DNA from 3 places in the Halobacillus sp. 12SKB genome. Region 3 is predicted to be linked to each of the others. Evidence: predicted binding sites of a transcription regulator. Region 3 holds the regulator's gene; each other region holds the start of a gene.
What was found. Region 3 encodes LexA, which represses DNA repair genes until DNA is damaged. Its sites were predicted from a motif close to CGAACATATGTTCG; they were not measured.
Positions count from the first base shown of each region.

Region 1: a site for LexA is predicted at 2,117-2,130, ahead of ACQ4XT_RS12690 (Y-family DNA polymerase). Genes of this name have one in related genera too.
Region 2: a site for LexA is predicted at 3,954-3,967, ahead of uvrB (excinuclease ABC subunit UvrB). Genes of this name have one in related genera too.

Region 1 is NZ_JBRFWR010000001.1:2,609,463-2,616,252, forward strand. Features, by position in the region: gene ACQ4XT_RS12680 (MBL fold metallo-hydrolase) at 214-1,179, shown strand; gene ACQ4XT_RS12685 (SDR family NAD(P)-dependent oxidoreductase) at 1,184-1,978, shown strand; gene ACQ4XT_RS12690 (Y-family DNA polymerase) at 2,170-3,444, shown strand; gene ACQ4XT_RS12695 (iron-sulfur cluster biosynthesis family protein) at 3,507-3,839, shown strand; gene ACQ4XT_RS12700 (YqkE family protein) at 3,836-4,060, shown strand; gene ACQ4XT_RS12705 (hypothetical protein) at 4,249-4,422, shown strand; gene ACQ4XT_RS12710 (TIGR04104 family putative zinc finger protein) at 4,457-4,714, shown strand; gene ACQ4XT_RS12715 (hypothetical protein) at 4,911-5,360, shown strand; gene ACQ4XT_RS12720 (class I SAM-dependent methyltransferase) at 5,421-6,182, shown strand; gene ACQ4XT_RS12725 (DUF3951 domain-containing protein) at 6,193-6,402, shown strand.
Region 2 is NZ_JBRFWR010000001.1:1,964,714-1,971,503, reverse strand. Features, by position in the region: gene uvrA (excinuclease ABC subunit UvrA) at 1-1,892, opposite strand, end outside; gene uvrB (excinuclease ABC subunit UvrB) at 1,900-3,879, opposite strand; gene ACQ4XT_RS09410 (peptide chain release factor 3) at 4,095-5,684, opposite strand; gene ACQ4XT_RS09405 (DEAD/DEAH box helicase) at 6,002-6,790, shown strand, end outside.
Region 3 is NZ_JBRFWR010000001.1:3,152,258-3,159,047, reverse strand. Features, by position in the region: gene glnA (type I glutamate--ammonia ligase) at 1-1,212, shown strand, start outside; gene ACQ4XT_RS15765 (hypothetical protein) at 1,327-1,461, shown strand; gene lexA (transcriptional repressor LexA) at 1,593-2,216, opposite strand; gene ACQ4XT_RS15755 (YneB family resolvase-like protein) at 2,518-3,177, shown strand; gene ACQ4XT_RS15750 (DUF896 domain-containing protein) at 3,262-3,495, shown strand; gene tkt (transketolase) at 3,676-5,679, shown strand; gene ACQ4XT_RS15740 (YneF family protein) at 6,011-6,235, shown strand; gene ACQ4XT_RS15735 (cytochrome c biogenesis CcdA family protein) at 6,374-6,790, shown strand, end outside.

The DNA.
Region 1 (6,790 bases), 540 kb from region 3:
CTTATTGACCTTTACATTTCTTTTAGATTTACAATGACGCGTTAAAGTATAATGAAAAGTAATTTTTATTTGAAGTCTTTTGGAAAAAGTCCCACTAGAAAAAGAATTATGAATAATGTGACGTCTGTAATCTTTGTCATATAGGAGGAAAAGATAGGACAATCATGCTACAATATAGAAAAGTGAATGATCATTCAGTATGGAGGAAGTGTTATGAAAACATTGAAGGATACCATTACACAATTCACGTTGCCGACCCCTTATGCGGTTGGGGATGTTCATGTTTATTTAGTAAAAGGAGATCGGCTGTCCCTTATTGATGCAGGGGTGAAAACAGAAGAGTGCTGGAAAGCCTTAGTGGAACAGTTAAAGGAAGCGGGGTACGAGCCGGAAGATATCGAACAGGTGATTTTGACTCACCACCATCCCGATCATATGGGGCTTGTCGAACGGCTGCCCAATGTAGATGTTATCGCTGGCCACCCGAACTTGAAACCCTGGCTTGAACGGGAAGAAGAATACTTCTCTCATTATGAGGAGTTCTTCAAAGGCATGTACAAGGAATCTGGAGTTCCAGAGCGCTTTTTTCCATTGTTAAAAGGATTGAGAAAGACATTGAAATGGACGTCGGAAGGAAAGCTTACCCATGAATTGACCGAAGGCGATCGGTTACCGGGGCATGAAGAATGGGTGACGATCGAAACTCCCGGCCATGCCCAAAGTCATTTATCTTTTTATAGAGAAGGGGACGGGGCGCTCATCGGTGGAGATCACCTGCTCTCCCATATTTCTTCCAACCCTCTACTTGAGCCACCTCACAACAAAGGAGAGGCACGCCCAAGGCCTTTGCTTGATTATCGCCAGTCTATGGAAAAGTTGTTACAGTGGGAGATCGGTACCGTTTATCCAGGGCACGGGGAAATGTTTGATCATGCACACGAGCTGATTCCAGAACGCTTGAAAAAGCAGGAACATCGTGCAGAAAAAGTGTTCCGGATGTTTAACGATGGGCCATTACGTGCATATGACGTATGCAAGCGTCTCTTTCCGAAACACATCGAGAATCAATTCGGTTTGACGATGTCTGAAACAATCGGACAACTGGACTACTTAGAAAGCGTTGGAAAGCTTAAGGTTTCTTACGTAGACGGAGAGAAATTCTATCAAGCAAATAGGTGATCGAATGAATGAACGAGTAAAAGGAAAAAAAGTACTTATCACAGGAGCCTCGAGTGGAATTGGCGAATTTCTTGCGATTCACGTCGCGCAGCAAGGCGGGACCCCGATCCTTGTTGCACGGACCGCACACAAATTGGAAATCATCGCAGAAAAGATTGAAGAAGCCTTTGGCGTCAAAAGTCCATGGTACCCTGCGGATTTATCGAATGATGCGGAGTGGAAAGATACAATTGACCGGATTTGTTATGAACATGGATCCATCGACGGACTGATCAACAATGCAGGGGTCGCTGTGTTCGATCCTGTGGCCGAATCGAATTGGCAGGATATCGAGCGTATGCTGTCTGTTAACGTGAAGTCACTGTTCCGCGCCACGCATCAGCTGCTGCCCCATTTGGTGCAGCACGGAGAGGGCCATATCATCAACATCGCATCCCAGGCAGGTAAAATCGCCACACCGAAATCAGCGGTTTATGCAGCGACTAAGCACGCGGTCATTGGATTCACGAATGCGTTAAGGATGGAAGTAGAGCCTTTAGGCATCTATGTCACTTCCGTCAACCTCGGACCTGTGAGAACGAATTTCTTTCAACAGGCGGACCCGAGCGGGAAGTATGAAAAGTCGGTCGATAAGATCATGCTTGATCCTAACCGTGTAGCGAGGACTGTCGTCCACCATCTATTTACGAAACAGCGGGAGATCAATATGCCTTCCTGGATGGATTCCGGAAGCAAAGTCTACTCTCTCGCACCAGTCGCGATGGAAAAACTCATGCAAAAACAATTCAACAAAAAATGAACCAAAACAAACCTCTTTCCTCATAAGGAAGAGGTTTTTGTATGGGGGTGGATGGAAAAATATGTATGACCTGGTACACCAATAAATGTAAGATTTGGTCAAACAGGATATGGTAGAAGGAATTGGTACTTGCAAACGCGAACATATATTCGCATAATGGGGATATACTAGGTAAAGGAGGTGGAGGCGACATGGGAAATCCGAGCATTGATTATGGAAGGTATCCGGACAGGGGGATTTTGTGTGTGGATATGAAGAGTTTCTATGCAAGCTGTGCGGCCATTGACCGGGGACTCGATCCGCTCACGGTTCCGCTTGCTGTTGTGGCGGATACGAACCGGAAAGGTAGTGTCGTATTGGCTGCGACTCCGGCGATGAAAAAGAAATACGGCATCCGTACAGGAAGCCGCCTGTTCGAAATTCCTTCCGCGCCGGAAATTGTCATCGTCTCCGCACAGATGAGGAAGTACTTAGAAGTTTCCACTCAAGTGACGAACCTTTTTCACAAATTCGTTCCAAAAGAAAAGATCCATACCTACAGCGTAGATGAAAGCTTTTTGGAAGTAGGAGATAACAAAGGAAAGTTCGGCGTACCGGAAGAAACGGCACAAATGATCGTCGATGAATTAAAAGAAACATTCCATCTGGATGCAGCAATCGGCATCGGGCCGAACATGCTGCTTTCCAAACTCTGCCTCGATCTTGAGGCAAAAAAGAAAGGCATCGCCCGCTGGACGTATGATGACTTTCAAGAGAAGTTGTGGCCGGTTGCTCCTCTGTCAGAAATGTGGGGGATTGGCCCCCGGCTTGAACACCGCCTGAATCGCATGGGCATCTGGTCTGTCGGTCAACTGGCGAAATTCCCGCTCGACCGTCTTGAAAAAACGTTCGGTGTGATGGGGAACCAGCTTTACTATCACGCGAATGGTATCGACTTGTCCGATCCTGGTGCTCCCATCATTCACGGGCAGGTGAGCTATGGAAAAAGTCAGATTCTCCTTCGTGACTACCAAGATCCGGCAGAGGTAAAGTACGTCATTCTCGAAATGTGTGAAGAAGTCGCCCGTCGCGCCCGGAAAAAAGGCCACGCAGGGAGAACGATTTCTCTTGGGATCGGTTATAGCAAAAGTGAAGGTGCGGGTGGCTTTCACCGGTCGGTATCCATTGAGCATCCGACGAGCATTACCATGGACATCTATCACGCCTGCCTAACCCTGTTCCACCGCTTTTATAACGGCGGCGTCGTCCGCCGCATTTCCGTTACCCTCGGAAACATTACCGAAGATGCGAATGTTCAACTCGACTTGTTTGATGACGGCCGCGATAAAAAAAGGGACCTCGGCTATGTGATGGATGAGATTCGCGAGCGCTACGGACAGGATATGCTTCTCCGCGCCGTATCCTGGACAAATGCAGGGACCGCACGCCATCGCAGTCGCCTTGTCGGCGGGCACTATGCAGAATAAAACAGAACCATTGCCTCTGAAGCTCTGTTTTTTTACAATAGAAGAAACAGGAGGGATGAACGATGAAACTACGCATCACCGATGAAGCCAAGCAGCAGCTAGAACAAATCCAGGATCCCGAGCGTCCGATCATCCGGCTTTTCTATGACACTGAAGGATGTGGCTGTGGCGTGAATGGACTACCCACCATTCGTCTGGAGAAAGAGGAGCGCTCGACCGATCGAAAAGTGGAAAATGATGATTATGACGTCATTATTGATGATCAGCAGGCGACTTTTTTTAAAAAAGACATGAAGCTTGATTTTATGAGAGGCACGTTCCGCCTTTCCAGCCCGGACGGGATCCTGAATCCGATCATCCCGATCAAAGACGTGAAAGAAGGGGCGACTGTATGAGTAAGAAAAAGCCGCAATCTGGATCACTCGGAGACCAGCTGAATGCCGATGTTCTTTCAAAACTGAAATCAAAAAAGACGGAGCTGAAACAGCAGGCCGTCGAACGGGAAGAACAGGAAAAGCAGCGTCGCATTGAAGAGCGCAAACGCGCAGAAGCGAACAAAAGCTTTGAAGAATTGCTGAACGAAAGTGAGCTTGATTGGAAATCCTTCAAAAAATAAGCACTCCGCAGGGGGTGCTTATTTTTTGTGATTTTTTAAGTGCAGTAGCTATGGAGTTAGGGCGACTTCCTCTTATTGTGCTCGATCAGGTCGTTGTTTCTTTTGCTTAGATCCCTATCTACTTATTTTTTGGAAAAATTGAAACATTCGGAGCGTATCGACCGTATAGAAAAACAGGAGGGAACAAAATGATCGATTTTTTCCTTGTATTCTTCATTGGAACGATAGGAGTGACGGTCGCTGTCATCGGGTGTTTTCTTGCGATTGTCCGTAACGTTCGATCAACAGGCGAGGCGGAGCGGATTCAACGTTTGGAAAAAGAAGTGGAAGCATTAAAGGAGAGTGAACGGAGTGAGGTGTAAGGCATGCGGACGCAGTTGGACATTTGGAAAAGCGATGCTTTCATCGATAAAAGTCACCGGAAGGAAAGAATGTCCGCATTGTGGAGCGGAACATTATTCTACGCGACGATCCTATCATCGTTCAGGTATATTAGCAGTTTCGGCATTTTTTGTGTTTATGTTTTTAATAGAAACATTCCAAATGAGCCTGACGTCAGCCCTGTTTTTCGCTGTCTTTCTTTTAGTGATCGTCCTATTCGTCCAACCACTGGTGATCCACTTGTCTGATGAAAAGGTCTTGCATAAGGAGTGAGAGTATTGTTGAAAGATTTTTTCTCTTCTTAAAGAGAAGTAAGAACGATATTCAAAAGAGTTCAACAATATTCAAATCCTTAGTTTTCCACTCATCCGGATCATTCTGGAAGAGTCCGAAGAAACTTGAAGCAGTCTTTTCAAACGCTGCCCCCAGCAGATCCGTTTAACAGAAAGAGGTTTAAGAAGGTGATGTCTTGAATTATAAATATAGCAACACAGAATTATGGAGAAAAAAAGCGAGGGGGTCCTTGTTTCACGTTTTCACAGGTATATTACCGGTAGGACTTTCTCTGTATTTGCACGGACGTGTTGAGTCGTTTATCGTTTTCGGATCAGGTGTCATCTTTCTATTAGGGCTTTGGCAAATGATTCACTATTACAAAATGCCTGAGCGTAATTATGTGTGTGTAGAGGATGATGTTCTCGACATACGGATTGGAATCGCCGATCCAAACAAGCGCCTGACAAATGAAGAAGTTCATCGTATTCAGAAAATGGGTGATGTGATTTCTATAAAATTAGACAAAGGTGAGGAAGAGAACATTTATTTAGAAAACTTATCCGATGAGGATGCAGAATCTCTTACAGCCGAGCTGAAATACCATTATGGAAACCGTATGAACACCAGTGGCCATTCAGCTTGAACTTCCATCATTTAAAAAGGGAAGCAGACTTACGGATGGAACAAAGAGAGGAAGAAAGAGATGAGCCAAACGACAGAACATAACAGTAAAGCATGGGATATAAAAGTGGAAGACGGGGTACGTTACACCCAAAGCGTCACGCATGAAACAATCGAAAAAGCTCGTAGCGGGGAGTGGTCGATCGGTGTGACCGCCGATCGACAGGTGCCGAGAAGCTGGTTTCCCGAAACATTGAAAGGGATGAAAATCCTCTGCCTCGCCTCCGGAGGCGGCCAGCAGGGCCCGGTTCTCGCTGCCGCAGGTGGTGACGTCACCGTTTTTGATATATCGGAAAAACAACTTCAGCAAGACGACAGGGTAGCTGAACAAGAAGGGCTTGAATTGAAAACGGTTAAAGGTGACATGACCGATTTATCAGCATTCGCAGATGAGACGTTCGATCTGATTGTCCATCCTGTCGCTAACGTGTTCATCGAGAATGTACGACCGGTTTGGAAGGAAGCGGCACGCGTTTTGAAGGACAAAGGAACGCTCATCTCAGGCTTTATGAATCCTGTCCTTTATTTATTTGATGCAGATAAAGAGGATGAAGGCAAGTTGGAAGTGGCTCATACAATTCCTTACTCCGCACTTGAAGAGGAAGAAGTGATCGAAGGCGAAACGCTTGAGTTCGGTCACACACTGGAAGACCAACTTCAAGGCCAGACGGATGCAGGCTTCGTGATTGCAGGAATCTATGAGGATGACTTCGGCGGTGGAAGAACGATTGATCACCATATTAAAACAATGCTTGCCACAAGAGCCGTTAAATTGAAAGTGTAAGGAGCGGTTTATGGTTTCCACAATCATTACAGTGCTGTTTTCCTGCTTGATTGTTTCCGTTGTCCTGCGCACCGCCTATCGTATGTTTGTGAAAAAGCAGTACCCGGACAATTCCTATACACCGTTCGATTACGTGAGCGGGCAGACAGAAACGCCTTTTCATGAAGAAGAAAGGGAAGAGGAAGAAGAAAATAACAGAACAGGGCACCGTTATGACTAACGCCTGCCCTGTTTTTTAGCTTAAGTTATTAAAGAAAATGGCAGGATTGTGGAAGACTCAGTTTCGAGACTTTTATTGAGTGGATGGGGGCTACGGGGAATAGCTCGCTTTCCGCGGGAGCGCGATGAGCCTCCTCAGGCTGACGCCTTGCGGGGTCTCACCTAGCACTCTTTTCCCGCAGGAGTCTCCCCATTCCCCTCCGCCCCTTTACCAAGGGAGATTCTCGAAACCACTTCCCGAATAATCAGCTAGTCAGTTATATAAGGATAAAGCTCCCATACCGAGGTACTTGAACCCTGAAAAGCTTGATACAGAGCGTTTTATGCTTTTCCAATCGGTATAGCAGGAGACAATCCAACTTGGTAAAGGGGTTCGTTTCACACACATA
Region 2 (6,790 bases), 1.2 Mb from region 3:
AGCGGAATGTCTGCATCCACTTTTTTAAGGTTGTTTTCTTCCGCTCCTTTAATTTTCAGGAAGCGGTCATCTGCCTTCCGACGTTCTGATGGAAGAGGAATGAACTTTTTACCGGATAGATATTGACCTGTCAAGGATTTCCGGCTTTTCATCACCTGTTTCGGTGTACCTTGAGTGACGATATCGCCACCATGAGCTCCTGCTCCCGGTCCGATGTCGATCAGGTAATCCGCAGCCAGCATCGTATCTTCATCATGCTCGACGACAATCAGCGTATTATCAAGATCACGCATTCGTTTCAGTGTGTTAATTAACCGGTCATTATCCCGTTGGTGAAGACCAATGGACGGTTCATCGAGGACATATAGAACGCCAGTAAGGGCCGAACCGATTTGAGTCGCCAGTCGAATTCGCTGAGCCTCACCACCAGACAATGTCCCGGCCGAACGTGAGAGAGTTAAATAATCCAGCCCTACGTTCGCTAAGAAACTGAGACGTTCACAGATTTCTTTAAGAATCATCCGGGCGATCGTTTCTTCTTTTTCCGTCAACTCAAGAGCCTCGAAGAACTCCTTCGCTTCAGTCACAGAATAATCGGTTGTGATCCCGATGTGCTTTCCATCGATCAAGACCGCTAATGCTTCTTCATTCAGCCGATTTCCTTTACACTTCGGACACGGTTTTTGTGCCATGTATTTTTCCATCTGTTCACGGATATAATCCGAGCTCGTTTCACGGTAACGGCGAGAAATGTTTGGAATGACGCCCTCGAAGAAAATATCGTTTTCCCTTACTTTTCCGAAGTCATTTTCATAGCGGAAATAGATTTTGTCCTCGCCACTTCCATACAGCACTTTTTCTTTATGTTCTTCCGGCAGGTCACGGAATGGTTTATCCATATCTATGCCGTAATGATCGGAAACACTTTTCAGAAGCTGCGGATAGTATTGAGAACTTTGAGGTTCCCAGGCAGCAATCGCATGTTCATTCAAGGAGCGGCCCCAATCCGGGATGACAAGGTCGATGTCGACTTCAAGCTGTGTCCCTAATCCATCACAACGATTACAAGCTCCATAAGGGCTGTTGAATGAGAACATTCTTGGCTCTAATTCACTAACGGAAAAACCACAGATAGGACAGGCGTGGTGTTCGCTGAACATCAGCTCTTCTTCCCCGATCACATCAACGATCGTATGACCGCCGCCAAGTTTAAGAGCGGTCTCAATAGAGTCAGAAAGTCGGCCTTCCACCCCTTCTTTCACGACGATTCGATCGATGACGACCTCAATCGAGTGCTTTTTATTTTTCTCGAGATTTATTTCCTCGGAAATTTCGCGCATTTCCCCGTCGACACGAAGGCGGATATAACCTTCTTTCTGAAGCTGCTCAAAGACTTTAGCATGTTCACCTTTTCGACCAGACACAACGGGCGCAAGGATTTGGAGCTTCGTTCTTTCCGGATATTCCATCACGCGGTCGACCATCTGCTGAACCGTTTGTGAACTGATTTCCACACCATGCTTCGGACACGTCGGACGTCCGATGCGTGCGAACAATAGCCGCAGGTAGTCATAGATTTCCGTTACCGTACCTACGGTTGAACGCGGGTTACGGCTCGTTGTTTTCTGGTCAATGGAGATTGCCGGTGACAGTCCTTCAATGGAGTCCACATCGGGTTTGTCCATTTGTCCTAAAAACTGGCGTGCATAAGCACTTAGTGATTCAACGTAGCGTCTCTGTCCTTCTGCATAGATCGTATCGAAAGCCAAAGAAGATTTCCCCGAACCGGACAAGCCGGTCATGACGACCAGTTTGTTTTTCGGGATGTCGATATCGATATTTTTCAAATTGTGAGCACGTGCTCCTCTAATACTGATATGTTTGCTGACCATACTGTTCTCATCCCTCCGCTTTTAATTCCAACAGCACATCACGCAGTTCGGCTGCCCGTTCGAAATCGAGGTCGCGTGCGGCTTGTTTCATTTCGGTTTCCAAGTTGTCAATCATTTCCATACGTTCTTTCTTCGTCATTTCTGAAGGCTTCTTACCTGTATCATATCCAGTTTCGTCTTCGGCAACGTTCGTCGCTTTAATGACGTCACGCACTTCCTTCTTGATCGTTTTCGGTGTGACGCCGTGCTCTTCGTTATAAGCGATTTGTTTTTCACGACGTCTGTACGTTTCATCAATCGCAAACTGCATGGATTTCGTCATCTTATCCGCATACATAATCACTCGACCGTTTTCATTACGTGCCGCTCGACCAATCGTCTGGATGAGTGAACGGTCGGAACGCAGGAATCCTTCTTTATCCGCATCCAGGATGGTCACGAGGGAAACCTCAGGAATGTCCAGTCCTTCACGAAGCAGGTTGATTCCGACTATGACATCGTATTTACCGACCCTGAGGTCACGTATGATTTCAATGCGTTCCAGTGTCTTGATTTCCGAGTGTAAATAAGCAACCTTAATCCCTAAGTCTTTGAGGTAATCGGTCAGATCCTCAGACATCTTCTTCGTTAATGTCGTCACGAGGACGCGTTCATTCTTATCTTTTCGTTTATTGATTTCACCTACAAGATCATCAATTTGACCATGGATCGGGCGGACGTCAATTTCTGGATCCAGAAGCCCTGTCGGTCGGATAATCTGTTCAATCATTTTCGGTGTATGTTCAATTTCATAAGGGCCTGGAGTCGCAGAAACATAAGCGATCTGATTGATATGTTCTTCAAATTCAGGGAACATGAGCGGCCGGTTATCCATGGCTGATGGCAGTCTGAACCCATGGTCCACCAGTACTTGTTTTCGCGCTCGGTCCCCGTTGTACATCCCTCTGACTTGAGGAAGTGTTACGTGAGACTCATCGATCATCATAAGGAAATCATCTGGAAAATAATCAAGCAGGGTGTAAGGTGTTGCTCCTTCTTCTCTGAATGTCAGGTGTCTCGAATAGTTCTCGATACCAGAACAAAAGCCCATCTCGTTCATCATTTCCAGATCATAATTTGTCCGTTGTTCAAGACGCTGGGCTTCCAGCAATTTATCTTGATCACGCAATTCTTTCAGACGGACTTCTAACTCTTTTTCTATGTTTTTAATCGCTTTTTTCAACTTTTCTTCACGGGTAACGAAGTGTGAAGCTGGGAAAATCGCAACGTGATCCCGGTCACCGATAACTTCACCAGTCAGTACATCAACTTCACGAATGCGGTCGATTTCATCTCCGAAAAATTCCACCCGCATCGCATGTTCCTCTCTAGAAGCGGGGATGATTTCAACCGAATCTCCACGGACTCGGAAGGTACCACGCTGAAAGTCGATATCATTTCTTGCATATTGGATATCCACAAGATTTCTCAATAACTCATCACGGTCTTTTTCCATACCCGTTCTTATAGAAAGCACCTGGCTGCGGTATTCGTCGGGAGAACCGAGACCATAGATACAAGAAACACTAGCAACGATGATGACATCGTTCCGCTCGAACAGAGCAGAAGTGGCCGAGTGGCGTAATTTATCAATCTCATCATTGATGCTCGCATCTTTTTCGATAAACGTATCTGATGATGGCACATAAGCTTCTGGCTGATAATAGTCATAGTAACTGACAAAATACTCGACAGCATTGTTCGGGAAAAATTCTTTGAACTCACTATATAACTGTCCAGCAAGCGTTTTGTTATGGGCGATGATCAGTGTCGGTTTATTCACTCGCTCAATTACATTGGACATCGTAAATGTCTTACCTGTACCTGTGGCCCCGAGCAATGTTTGATGCTTATCTCCTCGTTCAATCCCTTGAACAAGCTCCTCAATCGCTCGCGGCTGATCCCCTTGAGGTGAATACTGTGAAACTAATTCAAACTTCTCCTCCACGACGAAAACCTCCGTTCATTGTCTATACTCGTACTTTTTAGTTTACCACAACAGTTTACCATTCTAACATCGAACGAACAAACATTCGCATTTGGATATTCTCTGTAAATTACTGGATGACCTGGTGTGGAATAAAATTCCACACCAGGTCATCCAGTTTATCCCATTCCCCACAATAAAAAAAGCACTTTGCAGGATGCAAAGTGCTTGGCTTATTAGGAATTCAGCGTTTGGTTGTATTCGTTGACTTGGAACAGGTCGATCAGCTCGATGTCAGGATTTTTATCTTGGAACCAACGTAGAGAAAAGTCGTTTTTAAAGAGGACAAGCGGATTGCCTTCCCGATCTTCTGCAAGCATGTTTCGCTCATCAAACAGCGACTCATCGACCTGGTCTTCTTTCAACCAGCGTGGGATGCGTTCGCCAAGAGGAGTCAACTCGATATCTACGTTGTACTCGTTCTTCATGCGGTATTCAAAGACTTCGTATTGAAGCTCACCAACCGCTCCGATGATATAGTCTTCAAAACGATAACGTTTGAACAACTGAATGGCGCCCTCTTGCACAAGCTGTTCCAAACCTTTTCGGAACTGCTTGGATTTCATGACGTTCTTCGCCGTTACTTTCTTAAATAGTTCAGGTGGGAATTGCGGAAGCTCATCGTACTCGAAGTTGGATTTGCCAGTTACGATCGTATCTCCGATTCGGTAGACGTTCGGATCATAGATTCCGATAATATCCCCGGCATATCCTTCCTCTACGGTTCCACGGGAAGAAGCCACAAACTGCTGGGATTGTGCCAGCTTGAACGTTTTTCCTGTACGGGAAAGTGTAACGTTCATCCCGCGCTCGAATTTCCCGGAGCAGATTCTTACAAAAGCAATCCGGTCGCGGTGCTGTGGGTTCATGTTCGCCTGAATTTTAAAGATAAAACCAGAGAACTCCTCATGATCCGGAGAAACAATACCTTCTGTCGATTTTCTTGGCGCCGGTTCAGGAGCCATATCGATGAATGAATTGAAGAACGTTTCCACACCGAATGGAGCAAGGGCACTTCCGAAGAAGACAGGCGTCTGGTCTCCCCGCATCACTTTTTCCATATCGAAGGTATCCCCAGCTTCAGCGACCATTTCCATTTCTTCTTCCGATTCCTGGAACGTGGCATTTTCCGTTAATTCAGGATGCTGATCAAGTTCGCTGTATGGAATGTATTCTTCTTCCTCGTTTCCTGTGTATTGAACAAACTGCTCATTTTCACGATCGAAAACGCCTAAGAAGCGCTTGCCCATTCCTGCCGGCCAAGTCATAGGATAGGTTTCGATATTCAACGTTTCTTCGATTTCTTCCATCAATTCCAGCGGCTCACGGCCTTCACGGTCCATTTTGTTAATAAAAGTAAAGATCGGGATGCCGCGCATTTTACAAACTTTAAACAGTTTGAGCGTCTGCGCCTCAATCCCTTTTGTTCCATCGATGACCATGACAACACTGTCAACAGCAGTCAATGTGCGGTACGTGTCTTCACTGAAATCTTCGTGTCCGGGTGTATCCAGAATATTTACTTGATAATCTTTGTAAGGGAAGTTCATCACACTGGACGTAACAGAAATTCCACGCTGCTTCTCAATTTCCATCCAGTCCGATGTCGCAAACTTACCAGACTTTTTCCCTTTTACCGTACCTGCGGATCGGATCAAGTTTCCGAATAATAGCATTTTCTCCGTCATCGTTGTTTTACCGGCGTCCGGGTGGGAGATAATAGCAAACGTACGGCGTTTTTTCATTTCATTTTGTATTTGACTCATCGTGATATCCTCCGTTTATTAAGAATTTCAATACATTAGGCTGGGTAGGATATACGTTTTACATTGGCAGATTCACTCCATAAAAAAAGCGCTCACACACTCAAGCGCCTTCGTCGAATTTTTTGATTATACTTTGAAAGTTAGCATAACCCACATGTAAAATCAATCACAAAAACGAACACCTTCCAAATATTGGTGTACCAGGTCATCCAGAATCTGGATGACCTGGTCATACAGTTCTTCCTAAATTCCTCTCATTCTCTTTAGGTGTTCAAACCTGTTATAATGGGATAAAAACGATAGTAAGGATGCCAGTTATGCAGAGTTACTTATTACAACCGAACGATATAAAGAAAATTACTGGTCAGGCTTTTTACACACGTGGAAAGCAATATTTCGACCGTGGAAAAGTGTACGGCCTTTCTCATAATAGTGCGATTCGTTCATGGCGGGCAGTCGTTGCAGGTACACACGACTATGAAGTCCGTGTTTTCTTTTTTGAGGACGAAGATGTCGAAGCCACGTGTGAATGTCCAGCGTATTCCACCTATTACACGTGTAAACATATTGCTGCCGTTCTGATCGCCATCCGTGAAAAAACGTTAGAAGATCTGGCGCCGAAACTGGCGGAAAAAGGGCGGAAATCACAGTCCGGTTTGACGAACCAGGACCGGATGTTTGCAGTCAGCTTGTTTGAGGCTTTCAGACAGCGTCAGGAAAATCGCGGGGCCCAGGACTTGAAGAAACCTCTTCAAATCCAATATTACCTTCACCTCCAATCGATTCTCGGCTCAAAAAGTCTCGGTTTGGAAATGAAGCTCGGTGAAAATTATCCCTACGTGATTAAAAACATTCGTGATTTGCTTGACCATATCCGTAAAGATCAGGCGTACCGAATTACAAAAAAGTTCACATACGATCCGGCAGAACACTCCTTTTCTGCTGATGACAAGGAAATTTTAAGACTTTTACAGCTTGCGTATGAACAAGAGCAGTTTTATGAGCAACAGTGGAATTCAGCCGAACCGAAAGTATTAAAAATTACTCCAACTCTTGCTGATCAACTCCTCCCGCTTTTAGAAAAGCAGCAGGCAGAGGTCATGGAG
Region 3 (6,790 bases):
TTGGATAAAGCTATTGATGGCATGATGATGTTTGACGGGTCCTCTATTGAAGGATTCGTTCGTATCGAGGAGTCAGATATGTATTTGGTGCCAGACCTGGATACTTTCGTCGTCTTCCCTTGGACTTCAGAAAAAGGGAAAGTTGCACGATTCATCTGTGACATCTATAACCCAGACCAAACTCCTTTTGAAGGGTGCCCACGCTACAATTTGAAGCGTAACATCAAAAAAATGGAGAAACTCGGATTTTCTGCTTTCAACATTGGTACAGAACCTGAATTTTTCCTATTCAAATTAGATGAAAAAGGCGAACCAACGATGGAATTGAATGATAAAGGCGGCTATTTCGACCTAGCACCGACCGACCTTGGTGAAAACTGCCGTCGTGATATTGTCCTTGAGCTTGAGGAAATGGGCTTTGAAATTGAAGCGTCTCACCACGAAGTAGCTCCTGGTCAGCACGAAATTGATTTCAAATATGCAAATGCCGTCAAGCATTGCGATGATATCCAAACATTCAAACTCGTCGTAAAAACTATTGCGCGTCAACATGGTTTGCATGCAACATTCATGCCTAAACCATTGTTTGGTGTAAACGGATCTGGTATGCACGCGAACATGTCTCTTTTCAATGAAAAGGGCAATGCGTTTTTTGATGAGAAAGGGAAGGAACAACTTTCTGAGGTGGCTTATCAGTTCACAGCAGGCATTATCAAGCATGCAACGAACTTCACAGCCGTGACGAACCCTACCGTCAACTCCTACAAGCGTCTTGTACCAGGGTACGAGGCACCGTGTTATGTAGCATGGTCCGGTCAAAACCGTAGTCCACTCGTACGTGTTCCGACATCCCGTGGATTGAGCACAAGAATCGAAGTGCGCAGTGTGGATCCATCAGCGAACCCATACATGGCGATGGCTGTACTTCTTGCTGCTGGACTGGATGGTGTGGAAAACAAACTGGAAGCACCTGCTCCTGTCGATCGAAACATTTACGTGATGGATAAGAAAGAGCGGGAAGCTCACGGGGTGAAAGACCTACCTGCTACATTGTATGATGCACTGGAAGAGCTGCATCAGGATCCAATTATGGTAGAAGCCCTTGGCGAACACCTATTTGAACACTTCATTGAAGCGAAAGAAATCGAATGGGATATGTTCCGCACTCAGGTTCATCCGTGGGAGCGCGAACAATATTTGCAGACGTATTAAAGTTTAAAACCCTTGAGGCCTTTAGCTTCAAGGGTTTTTCTACGTATTTCTATACTTTTGAGAGGTTACATATAACAAAAAACGAACGAATGTTCCTGCCATAGAGGTTTACCAATGGAAGCATACTTACAGCTTTCAAAACTGGAGAAGATCAAATGGGAGTGGATCTATATCAAACGCGAAGGCGCGCCTGATCACAAAGAGTGGTCAGAGTGGTCGGCATTCAGGATGAACATATTACTGCTATGAGCCAAAACAGGTGAGAATGATCATAATAAATAATATATCATCTGAACTTCCTTTAACCTCTATCCGTAAACGCTCTGGAGTGTGACATAAATAAAGAAAGAGGCGAGTTTAACTAAACTCGCCTCTTTCTTTTAGTGTACGGTCCTGTATAGACCTACGACTTTTCCTAGAATGGATACATCCTGTAATAGAATGGGTTCCATCGTTGCGTTCTCAGGCTGCAGGCGAACATGATTTCTTTCCTTGAAGAACCGCTTCACAGTGGCTTCCTCGTCTTCTGTCATCGCAACAACGATGTCGCCGTTCTGTGCGGTTTGTTGTTGTCTGACGATGACCATATCCCCGTCAAGAATTCCTGCCTCAATCATACTTTCCCCTTGTACGATTAGTACGAATGTGTTGTCATCCGACCCTGCAAGTGTATCGGGTAGAGGGACATATTCTTCAATGTTTTCAACAGCTGTAATCGGTGAACCCGCCGTGACTTTACCGATTACTGGAGCGTAAGAAGCTTCACTTCTCGGGATGCTGTGATCTTCTTCTAATTCAATTACTTCGATGGCACGAGGTTTGGTGGGGTCGCGTCTAATGTATCCTTTTTTCTCCAATCTGGATAAGTGACCGTGCACAGTCGAACTTGAAGCAAGACCAACGGATTGACCGATCTCCCTTACGGACGGTGGATATCCTTTTGCTAGAACCTGTTCTTTAATAAAATCTAGTATTTCCTGCTGCCGCTTTGAAAGTTTACTCATAGATTAGCACCTCGTACATAGGATTATAGTAACCACATTGTACCACTTATATTTCAAAAATACAAACACGCGTTCGAAAAAAACCATTGACAAGAACTTGTGTTCGTATATAATAGGAATTAACAAACGCGAACACAGGTTCTTAGGAACGTTCGTTCTAGGAAAGCGGAGGGGTTATCAATGTTTAACAAATTATCTAAGCTGGATTACACCTACATCATTCTTTTTATTGTTAGTTTTATCATTCTCTATTATTCTATGGTCACAGCTGTTTAATAGAGAAAGAGAGAGGAACATCCAAGTGAGAGTAATTTTGTATTGCAGGGTAAGTACGGAAAAAGAAGCTCAAGTAACTTCTTTAAAGCGGCAGAAAGCTGAGCTGACATCCATGGCGGAGCGTCACGGCTTCGAAGTTGTGGATTGCATTGAAGAACAAGCGAGTGGTTACGATATCGAACGTGAAGGGATTTTCCGCATGCTGGAATACTTTTCTTCAGGGCGTGCGGAAGCCTTATTAATCCAAGATGAAACACGATTAGGCCGAGGAAATACGAAGATCGCTTTGTTTCATCAAATGAACCGTTTGAAGGTCAAGGTGTACTCCCTTTCAAATCATGGAGAATTACAGTTATCGGAATCAGATTCGATGGTATTACAGATTGTTGGCATCGTAGAAGAATACCAAAGGAAAATACATAATATGAAAATACGGAGGGGGATGAGAAAAGCGGTAGAGGGCGGCTACGATCCCTCCGCCAACTTATCCAACCGTGATCAGGCACCCGGCCGTGAGAGGATCGACTTTCCTATTGAAGAAGTTGTTCGCTTAAGGAAAAGTGACCTGACATTCAAAGATATCGCAGCGACTTTGAGAGGTTTGGGATATGATGTATCAAAAGCTACGGTGCATCGCAGATACAAGGAGCACCTATCGCTTGAAAAAGAAGAAGAATCACGATAATATAAGGTATGTAGACAAGGATCTTAGGATTTCTTGTCTTTTTCATGTTTTACGATCCAGACTATGAGTAAAGGAGAAGGATCTATGTTATCAAAAGAAAAAATTAATCGTATAAATGAACTAGCTAATAAATCTAAGCAGGAAGAGCTTTCGAAGGAAGAAAAAGCAGAACAGCAGAAGCTGCGCCAGGAATATTTGAAAAATGCACGTGCATCCTTCAAAAATCAGTTGAAAGGTGTGACCGTCATTGATCCGAAAGGGAATGACGTAACTCCAGAGAAGCTTCGTCAAATGCAAAAGAACGAAAAAAAGAATTAATGCCAAATCGTCCGTATTCGATAATTTTCGAATGCGGATTTTTTCTTGTTTAATTCCCTGGATAAGGGGGAAATTAGGTTTGAGGCTGTGCGAAATTTTGCACAAAGCTTGTTTCAAAATGATTTTCATTATAGGATAATACATGGTACATATACCTGAAAAGAAAGGGGAATGTTGAACATGGCAAACAGCCTTGAACAAACATCAATCAATACGATTAGAACTTTAACAATCGATGCAGTAGAAAAAGCAAACTCCGGACACCCGGGAATGCCGATGGGTGCAGCGCCGATGGCATATACACTATGGACTCAGTTCATGGATCACAATCCGAAAAACTCGAACTGGTTTGACCGCGACCGTTTCGTCCTATCAGCCGGACACGGATCTATGCTTCTTTACAGCCTGCTCCACTTATCCGGTTATAACGTGACGATGGACGACCTTAAGTCCTTCCGGCAATGGGATTCCAAAACCCCTGGGCACCCAGAGTTTGGTCATACAGACGGTGTAGAAGCAACTACAGGTCCCCTAGGACAAGGTATTGCAATGGCGACCGGAATGGCGATGGCTGAAGCTCATCTTTCCGGAAAATATAATCGCGAAGGGTACAACGTTGTTGACCATTACACATATACGATTTGTGGTGATGGTGACTTGATGGAGGGAGTATCACAGGAATCAGCTTCTCTTGCCGGTCACCTAGGCCTTGGTAAATTGATCGTTCTTTATGATTCCAACGACATTTCTCTTGATGGTGATCTTGATCGTTCCTTCAGCGAAAGTGTTGAAAAGCGCTATGAAGCGTATGGATGGCAAGTGATCCGTGTCGAGGATGGAACGAATACAGAAGAAGTAGCGAAAGCACTAGAGAAAGCAAAAGCGAACACAGATCAACCAACAATGATCGAAGTGAAGACAGTCATTGGGTACGGTTCTCCTAACAAGTCTGGTAAATCTGCTTCTCACGGTGCTCCTCTAGGTGATGAGGAAGTAACAGCTGCGAAACAGTTCTACGAGTGGGAACACGAGCCGTTCCACGTACCTGAAGAGGTTTATCAGGACTTTAAAGAAAAAGTTCAGCAAAATGGTCAGGATAAAGAAGAATCTTGGAACAACTTAATGGTTCAGTACAAGGAGGCTTATCCGGAGCTTGCGGAAGAATTTGAGCGCGCAATCCGCGGAGAGCTTCCTGAAGGCTGGGATCAAAGTCTTCCAACATACCAGGTCGGAGAAGACAGCCCTGCAACACGTGCTGCTTCAGGAGATGCGATCAATGCACTTTCTAAAGCTATCCCTAATTTCTTTGGTGGTAGTGCCGATCTTGCAGGTTCAAACAAAACGGCCGTTAAAGATGAAGAAGACTTTTCACGTAACAACTACGCGGGTCGAAACATCTGGTTCGGTGTTCGTGAATTTGCCATGGCGGCTGCTATGAACGGAATGGGCCTTCACGGAGGGCTAAAAGTCTATGCGGGTACATTCTTTGTCTTCAGTGACTACCTGCGTCCAGCTGTCCGTCTTTCTGCCCTGCAGAACCTTCCAGTGAACTATGTCTTCACTCATGATTCTGTTGCCGTTGGAGAAGACGGTCCGACTCACGAACCTGTAGAACAACTGGCTTCTCTTCGCGCGATGCCTAATCTTTCTGTGCTTCGTCCAGCGGATGGGAACGAAACCAATGCAGCTTGGAGACTTGCTTTAGAGTCTGAATCAACTCCAACCGCACTTGTCCTTACACGCCAAGGGTTACCTACTCTGGAAGGTACAGAGGAACGTGCATATGAAGGGATGAAGAAAGGCGCTTACATCCTTAGCGATTCTGATAAAGAAGAGCCGGATGCGATCCTGCTTGCCTCAGGTTCTGAGGTTCAATTGATTGTTGAAGCTCAAGCGGAATTGAAGAAGAATGGTTACGATGTACGTGTCGTCAGTGTACCTTCTTTCGATCGTTTTGAAGCTCAGCCTAAAGAATATAAAGAACAGGTCCTGCCTTCTTCTGTCCGTAAACGTCTGGCAGTTGAAATGGGCGCATCATTCGGTTGGGACCGTTATGTAGGTTTGGATGGTTCCGTCATCGGAATCGACAAATTCGGTGCTTCTGCTCCAGGAAATACTGTAATTGAAAACTATGGTTTCACGGTAGAAAACGTAGTGAAGCATGCGGAAAACTTGATGAAATAAACTAGGAAGAAGCTGCCTGTTCCTAAGGCAGCTTCTTTTTATGCTGAGAGTTTCAATATCATTTTAAAAATGCGGTATGAAAGTAGGGACAACCATTTTCGGTTTCCCTACGCTATATGATATAATAGGCATAAGAATGATTGTTGTCTCTGGTACGGTCATCGTTCATAGCAGATGGCTCCTTTTTTTATTGGGGTACTGTTGCTTACACATCGACGCTTGATCTGTGTAGTAGCCTTTGAATTACGGTCATATTGAAACGACTATTGTATTCTCGAGGACGTTTTACTATACTGTTATGGGAGACAACACGAAGGAGGAAGACGAAGTCATGACATTGGGGATCGTTTGGGTCATCATCATTGCTTTATTGACTCTTGTCGGTGGTGCAGCTCTAGGCTTCTTCATCGCAAGAAAGTATATGATGAACTATTTGAAAAAGAACCCGCCAATTAACGAACAAATGTTACGTACACTGATGATGCAGATGGGCCAAAAGCCTTCGCAGAAGAAGATCAATCAGATGATGCGTTCAATGAACAATCAAATGAAATAATGACACAAAGCCTTCTTTCTGAATGAAAGAAGGCTTTCTCTATGAGAACTTCTTTAGATGTTCACAAGATAAACATCGTGTTAGGCCTGAAGCTCTGATACAATAGGAGGCGACTATGAACGAAGGTGTGATGATTGAATGGATGTAAATCTTTTCCTTGCTTTCGGAGCAGGGTTTTTATCGTTTATATCCCCATGTGTTTTTCCTTTGTACCCTGCATTCCTTTCCTATATTACTGGGATGAGTGTACATGAACTACGGGAAGACAATGGGATGCTGAAAAGAGCAAGTCTGATCCATACGGTTTTATTCTTATTAGGATTTACGACGATCTTTCTGATACTAGGATTTTCAGGGTCGTTTTTTGCCCAATTTTTTATACAGTATGAATCCGTTATTCGGCGTTTAGGTTCCATTCTGATAATTTTCTTCGGTTTTGTCATTATTGGAGTATTTAACTTTGATTTTTTAATGAAAGACAGGAAGATAACCTTTAAGAATAGACCCTCTGGTTACATAGGTACGTTTCTTATCGGACTTACATTTTCACTCGGT